2 linked regions of the Roseobacter denitrificans OCh 114 genome follow. The protein of the gene in region 1 interacts with the protein of each later gene in a pairwise test. Links are inferred from orthologs where the notes say so. Each region holds a gene or a part of one and is shown on either strand. Other genes may lie near its edges.

Region 1 (3,225 bases):
AGCATGGGCGTCGTGCCCATCGTGAACGAAAACGACACCATTGCCACAGATGAAATCCGCTTTGGGGATAACGACCGGCTGGCGGCGCAAATCGCGGTAACGGTCGGGGCGGATCAGCTTGTCTTGCTCTCGGATGTGGATGGGTTCTATTCGGCCAACCCCAACATCGACCCCACCGCGCAACGCTTTGATGAAATTGGTGAAATCACGCCTGAAATCGAGGACATGGCGGGCGACGCCTGTTCCGGCCTGTCCAAGGGCGGCATGAAAACCAAACTGATGGCGGCCAAGATTGCAACCGCGGCCGGATGCCGGATGGCGATTACCGAAGGCGTCGTTCTCAATCCGCTGCGGGCATTGAATGAGGGTGCTGCGGCCACATGGTTTCGGGCCGATACAGACCCGCAGGCGGCGCGCAAGGGGTGGATTGCCGCCATGAAACCCAAAGGCACTGTGCATCTGGACAGCGGGGCGCTGGCTGCTTTGCGGTCGGGCAAGAGCCTGCTGCCTGCCGGGGTGTCGCACATCACGGGCCATTTTCAGCGCGGCGACCCGGTGGCGATCGCCGATGGGGCCGGGCATACCGTGGGTCACGGTCTTGTGCGCTACACGGCGGAGGAAGCGGGCAGGATCATGGGGCGCAAGTCCAATGAGATTGAATCGGTCCTTGGCTATCCCGCGCGTGCGGCTTTGATTCACCGGGACGATATGGCATTAACGATCCAGAATGGCGATTGATTTCGAAGAGGGCGTGAGGGGGTAAGCAGATGAAAGATATGGACAGTGTGTCGGCCATGATGTCGCAGATCGGTCAGCGCGCAAAAGAGGCAGCCGCGAGCTTGGGATTTGCCTCGGTGGAACGTAAACACGCTGCCCTGATTTCTGCGGCAGAACACATCTGGACGCAGCGCGCCGCCATCCTTGAGGCCAATGCAAAAGACATCGCTTATGGGCGCGACAAGGGGCTGAGCGATGCCATGATGGACCGGCTTTTGCTGGATGAAGAGCGCTTGCGGGGGATCGTCACCAGCCTGCGCTCCGTGGCGGAACAGGCGGATCCGGTCGGCGAAGTGATCGCTGCCTGGGATCAGCCGACGGGCCTGCATATTGAACGGGTGCGCACGCCGCTTGGTGTTATCGGCGTGATTTACGAGAGCCGCCCCAATGTCACGGTGGATGCGGGCGCGCTGTGCCTGAAGGCGGGCAATGCGGTCATTCTGCGCGGCGGTTCGGAGAGTTTTCATTCCTCCAAAGCGCTCCATGCCTGTCTGGTTCAGGGCCTCCGGGATGCCAATCTGCCAGAGGCCGCGATCCAGCTTGTGCCCACCCGGGATCGCGCGGCGGTCAGCGAAATGCTGACGATGACCGATACAATTGATGTAATCGTGCCGCGCGGGGGCAAGGGGCTGGTCGGTCTTGTGCAGCGCGAGGCACGCGTTCCTGTCTTCGCGCATCTTGAGGGGATCGTGCACATCTATATCGACGCGGCAGCGGATGCTGAAAAAACGCTCAAAGTGGTGATGAATGCCAAGACGCGGCGCACCGGTATCTGCGGGGCGGCTGAATGCCTGCTGATCCACAAGGATGTGATGCCTACACTGGGCGCGGATGTCATAAAAGAGTTGATGCGCGCGGGTGTTGAGGTGCGGGGGGACGAAACCCTGTCCGCGATCCAAGGGGTGGTCAAGGCCACGGCCGATGATTGGGGGCGGGAGTACCTTGATATGATCGTCGCGGCCCGCGTCGTTGATGATATTGACGATGCGATGGCGCATATCCGGACCCATGGGTCGAACCACACCGACTGCATCCTGACGGAAGACGCCCGTGCTGCGCGGCGGTTTATGACGGAATTGGATTCAGCCATCGTCATGCATAATGCCTCGACGCAATTTGCAGATGGGGGGGAGTTCGGGATGGGTGCCGAAATTGGGATTGCGACCGGCAAGATGCATGCGCGCGGACCGGTGGGGGCCGCGCAATTGACCAGTTTCAAGTATCTGGTGAGCGGTGACGGGACAACGCGTGCCTGAAGCGTCTGATCAGATACTTGATGTATCAATCATCGCAGTATGCGTTGATATCCATGATGTCAGGCCGCGTTAAGCGTTTCATGTATTTCGCGTGACGCTCTAGAACCGCAGTTTGATTTCGCTTTTGCCGATCTCTGTCACTGTCTGGCGGTTCATATCGCCTGCGATCAGGGGCAGCAGGGCAAACTGCACCTGAGCGGGGCGCAGATCATCCGGCGCCTCCTTCGTGGCAAGAATATCCCAGAGCGCTTCGTCGATGTTGAGCTTGTCTGCGTGCCCATGCAGCAGCCATTGCCCGCCATCCTGACTGATTTCGATACGGCCCCCGTAGGGCATGGCCGTCTCCACACACAGCAGCGCCAGAAAGGCCATGCGCACGTGAGAGCGTGGCTGTGCATCCATGGGGCCCCACGCCACATTGAGGCGCGACCCCTGCATCACATCCTTGATGATCGACACGATTTCAGCGCGCCCCATCATCTGTTCCCCCGCAGCGCCAAAGGCCACGCGGAAATAGCGGATGCGCGCACTGGCATTGCCGACGCTTTCCTGGATGAGGTCCATCTCGGGGCCCGGTGCGCCGCCGGACATATCCAGCAGTTCGAGGCCATTGTTGATCGCGCCGATTGGCGATATCAAGTCATGGCAGATGCGACTGCCGATCAAGGCACCAAGGTTGATATTGCTTTGGCCCATTATTTTCTCCTGCGCGCAAAGGGTACAATGGAAGATACAAACGCTATATTTTCGCCGGGCATGCTGGTCATGCACCCAGAGCACCCGGAATGGGGCACAGGACAAGTGCAAAGTAACATTGGGGGCAAATTAACCGTAAATTTTAGAGATGAAGGTAAGATTGTCATTGATAGCGCTCGCGTTGCATTGCGTGCCGTCTTTGATGGATGAACATCCTTTCCAAAAGGTTAACGGCGGCCTTTATATTGTAAAGCCGTCAAAGGGTCGCGTGGTGCTTTGCACGACCGTGGTATAGGGCGGCATCACCCGACCAACCAAAGGACCAAGACCGCAAAATGAATAAGACTTCTGCGCCTTCCTTTGAGACGAGACTGGCAAGCTGCGAAGAGGATTTGAGGGCTGCGCAGGCGTTAAGATATGAGGTCTTCGTCGAGGAGTTGGGCGGTGGCGGTGCCATGGTGGATCACGAGAACCGTCTGGAGCAGGACAGGTTCGA
Region 2 (3,236 bases), 1.6 Mb from region 1 along the record:
GGACCTCAACGGCGTGCACCATCGCCACCGAACCATGTGCGGCCACAAAAGCTGTTCCCGCCGGGCGCTGATTGTTGCGCGCCAGAATGGCCGTTTTCACCTTGGCGCGCGCCATAACCTCCAGACGGGCCGGACCGATCCCGCCCTTGGCCCAGATTTCGGCCATGATCGCCAAGGGCTCCCAGATTGTGAAGGCCGCCAACCTCGGCACCGGCTTGTCCGTCAACGCAGCTACCGGAGACGTCAGGATCACAACCGGATCGACCAGATCGTAGCCGCGCGCATCAAGGGCCGCGTCGAGCGTATCATCCGCGTCCCGCACCATAAACAGCGCATCCTGACCCAGCTGTTTCATTGCGCCTTCGGCGGCTTCGATATCCGGGTCGGACACGCCTGCACGTGGCGTGGCTGCCGAAACACGCTTGCCGCCCCCCTGCCCGTCCCGCAGCACCCAATGCGCGGTTTCGACGTAGCGCGCCGCGGGCCAGGTGGCATCCACCGCGGCAAAGAGTTGCGCCCGCGTCAGGCTCACCGTTGCAGCGCCAGTGCAAGTTTCGACATCGCTTCCTGCACAACAGAGGCATCCGTGCCCCGGATTACGATGTTTGCACCATAGCTGCCGGTCGTCTTTTGAAACGGATAGGACCCCATGCTGAGGTCCGGGTATTGCCGCGCCAACTCTCCCAAAGGCCCCGCAATGTCCCCTTCGCCCCGGTCAACCTGCAGCGTTTCAGAGATGATCCGCGCGCCGCTGGTCAGGGTCGGCAGGACTGCCGCGACCATGGCCCGGAAAACCGATGGCACACCGGCCATCACATAGACATTTTCGACAATGAACCCCGGTGCCACAGAGACAGGGTTGTCGATCAGCACGCCGCCTTCGGGAATACGGGCCATCCGCAGCCGCGCGGCGTTCAACTCGGTGCCCGACTTGGCGTAATGCGCCTCAAGCAGCGCGCGCGCATCGGCGCGGACATCAATCGTGCGATCGAAGGCTTCGGCAATGCAATCGGCGGTAATATCGTCATGGGTCGGGCCGATCCCCCCGCTGGTGAACACATATGCATGGGCTTGCGATAGGGCGCGCACCGCCGCGATTATTGTGTCCTTTTCATCGGGCACAACGCGCACCTCGCGCAGATCTATCCCGGCTTCGGTCAATTCGCCTGCCAGATGATACATATTCGCGTCGCGCGTCCTGCCGGACAGGATTTCGTCTCCGATCACCAACATGGCGGCACTGGGGTTTGGCATGTCTTTAGCGTCCTTGCGTCTGTCTTGGCGGCAGGTATAGACCTCGGATCATGCGCTTTCAAACCGAACTTGTCCCCGCACGCCTGACACGCCGCTATAAACGCTTTCTGGCGGATTGCGTGCTTGATGCCGACGGTGCAGAGATCACGGCCCATTGCGCCAATCCCGGTTCCATGATGGGCCTGGCCGCACCCGGCACCCGTATCTGGCTTGAACCCAACGATGATCCCAAGAAAAAGCTCAAATTCGGCTGGCGTCTGGTGGACCACGAAAACGGGCATTTCACCGGTGTGGATACGTCCCTGCCCAACCGCGTACTGAAAGAGGCGCTCGTGGCCAGACATGTGGAGACCCTGTCGGGCTATGGCACCGTCAGACCCGAGGTCAAATACGGTCAAAACAGCCGGATCGACTTTCTTTTGAGCGAAGACGGCCTGCCGGATGCCTATGTCGAAGTGAAAAGCGTCACCCTGAGCCGTCAGACCGGGCAGGCCGAATTCCCCGACAGCGTGACCGCGCGCGGTGCCAAACACCTGCAGGAACTGGCCGATATGGCGCAGGCGGGTCACCGCGCGATCATGCTTTACCTTGTGCAACGCACAGATTGCACAAGTTTCACGCTGGCCGGAGATATCGACCCGACCTATGCCGCGGCATTTCGCAGCGCACGGGACAGAGGCGTTGAAACTCTTTGTCTGGGCACCAATATCACGCCACAGGGCATTGAGGTCGCGGGCGCGATCCCCATTCGCCTGTGATGCGGTCTGGTTCTCGCACCCAAGGCGCGTTAGAAGGCCGCTAAAGACGCACGATGGAGACGCAGGTGAACCAAGACCTCAAAGGCCGCCAGACCAAGGACGGCATCAGGATATACGACGCCGCAGATTTCGCCGGCATGCGCAAGGCCGGTGCGCTGACGGCGCGTATATTGGATGACATTGCCGATCTTGTTTTCGTCGGGCAGACAACGGGTGCCATCGACAAAAGGATCGAAGAGATGGTCGAAGAGGCGGGCGCCACCTCGGCCACGATCAATTACAAGGGTTACAAACACGCCAGCTGCATTTCGGTCAACAGTGTCGTCTGCCATGGCATTCCCGGCGCGCCGATCCCGAAAAGCGGCAGCGAGACGATCTCCAAGGATCCCGAAAAGCGCCGCGATGACGATGTGCTGCGCGATGGCGACATCCTGAACATCGACGTCACTGCGATCGTGGATGGCTGGTTTGGTGATTCCAGCCGGATGTATGTGGCAGGCACCGCGCCGAAAAAGGCACAAAAGCTCATTCAGGTGACACATGACGCGCTGATGCGCGGCATCGAAGCGGTCAAACCCGGCAACACCTTTGGTGATATCGGATATGCCATCCAGAGTTTCGTGGAAAGCAACCGCATGTCAGTCGTGCGCGATTTCTGCGGTCATGGGTTGGGGCGTGTGTTTCATGCACCGCCCAATGTGTTGCACTATGGCCGACCCGGCACCGGCGCGGTTCTGGAAGAAGGCATGTTCTTTACCATCGAGCCGATGGTCAATCTGGGGCGGCCCGAAACGAAAACGCTGGCCGACGACTGGACCGCCGTGACACGGGACAAAACACTCTCTGCGCAGTTCGAACATTCCATCGGTGTGACGGCGGATGGTGCGGAGATCTTTACGCTGTCACCTGCCGGCAGGTTCCATCCGACGTCGGGCTAGGGGTCATCCGCGCGCTTTGAGACCTCTTTGCGCAGCAAGGCCAGCAACAGCGTTTCACCGCCCCAGGGCTGCACCGCATCGCCGATAAACACCGGCCCGGACCTTTTGCGCGGCGGCTCAGGCGCAGCGGTTGTGCGCGCGGGCATGGACCAAAAATGCGACAGGGAAGTTGCGAACATAGCGCAGCCTAGCACGTCATGTGGAGATTTTCGACAACAAGGTGATATGTGTGTCGCCGTATCTTCTGTAATCGACCTCGGTATAACCCGAGGGCGGCGGCATCGCG

What was found.
Region 2: the proteins of RD1_RS12235 (region 1) and sfsA interact in binary tests that used the Escherichia coli proteins (3 or more experiments, as listed by UniProt). The link is inferred for Roseobacter denitrificans OCh 114 from one-to-one orthologs.

What each region holds. Positions count from the first base shown.
Region 1 is NC_008209.1:2,535,272-2,538,496, reverse strand. What follows is about bases 1-2,900. They hold RD1_RS12235 (glutamate-5-semialdehyde dehydrogenase), read left to right. Parts: upstream 1-767; coding sequence 768-2,033; downstream 2,034-2,900. Other genes in these bases: RD1_RS20700 (DUF3553 domain-containing protein), read left to right, coding at 2,757-2,900; RD1_RS12230 (histidine phosphotransferase family protein), read right to left, coding at 2,133-2,729; proB (glutamate 5-kinase), read left to right, coding at 1-738. Outside these bases: more of RD1_RS20700, read left to right, coding at 2,901-2,939; RD1_RS12225 (GNAT family N-acetyltransferase), read left to right, coding at 3,065-3,225. UniProt on the Escherichia coli protein: Catalyzes the NADPH-dependent reduction of L-glutamate 5-phosphate into L-glutamate 5-semialdehyde and phosphate. The product spontaneously undergoes cyclization to form 1-pyrroline-5-carboxylate.
Region 2 is NC_008209.1:917,361-920,596, reverse strand. What follows is about bases 248-3,158. They hold sfsA (DNA/RNA nuclease SfsA), read left to right. Parts: upstream 248-1,304; coding sequence 1,305-2,012; downstream 2,013-3,158. Other genes in these bases: rsmD (16S rRNA (guanine(966)-N(2))-methyltransferase RsmD), read right to left, coding at 3,146-3,158; RD1_RS04370 (hypothetical protein), read right to left, coding at 2,947-3,129; map (type I methionyl aminopeptidase), read left to right, coding at 2,078-2,950; RD1_RS04385 (competence/damage-inducible protein A), read right to left, coding at 529-1,254; RD1_RS04390 (GNAT family N-acetyltransferase), read right to left, coding at 248-532. Also shown: more of RD1_RS04390, read right to left, coding at 1-247; more of rsmD, read right to left, coding at 3,159-3,236. UniProt on the Escherichia coli protein: Binds to DNA non-specifically. Could be a regulatory factor involved in maltose metabolism.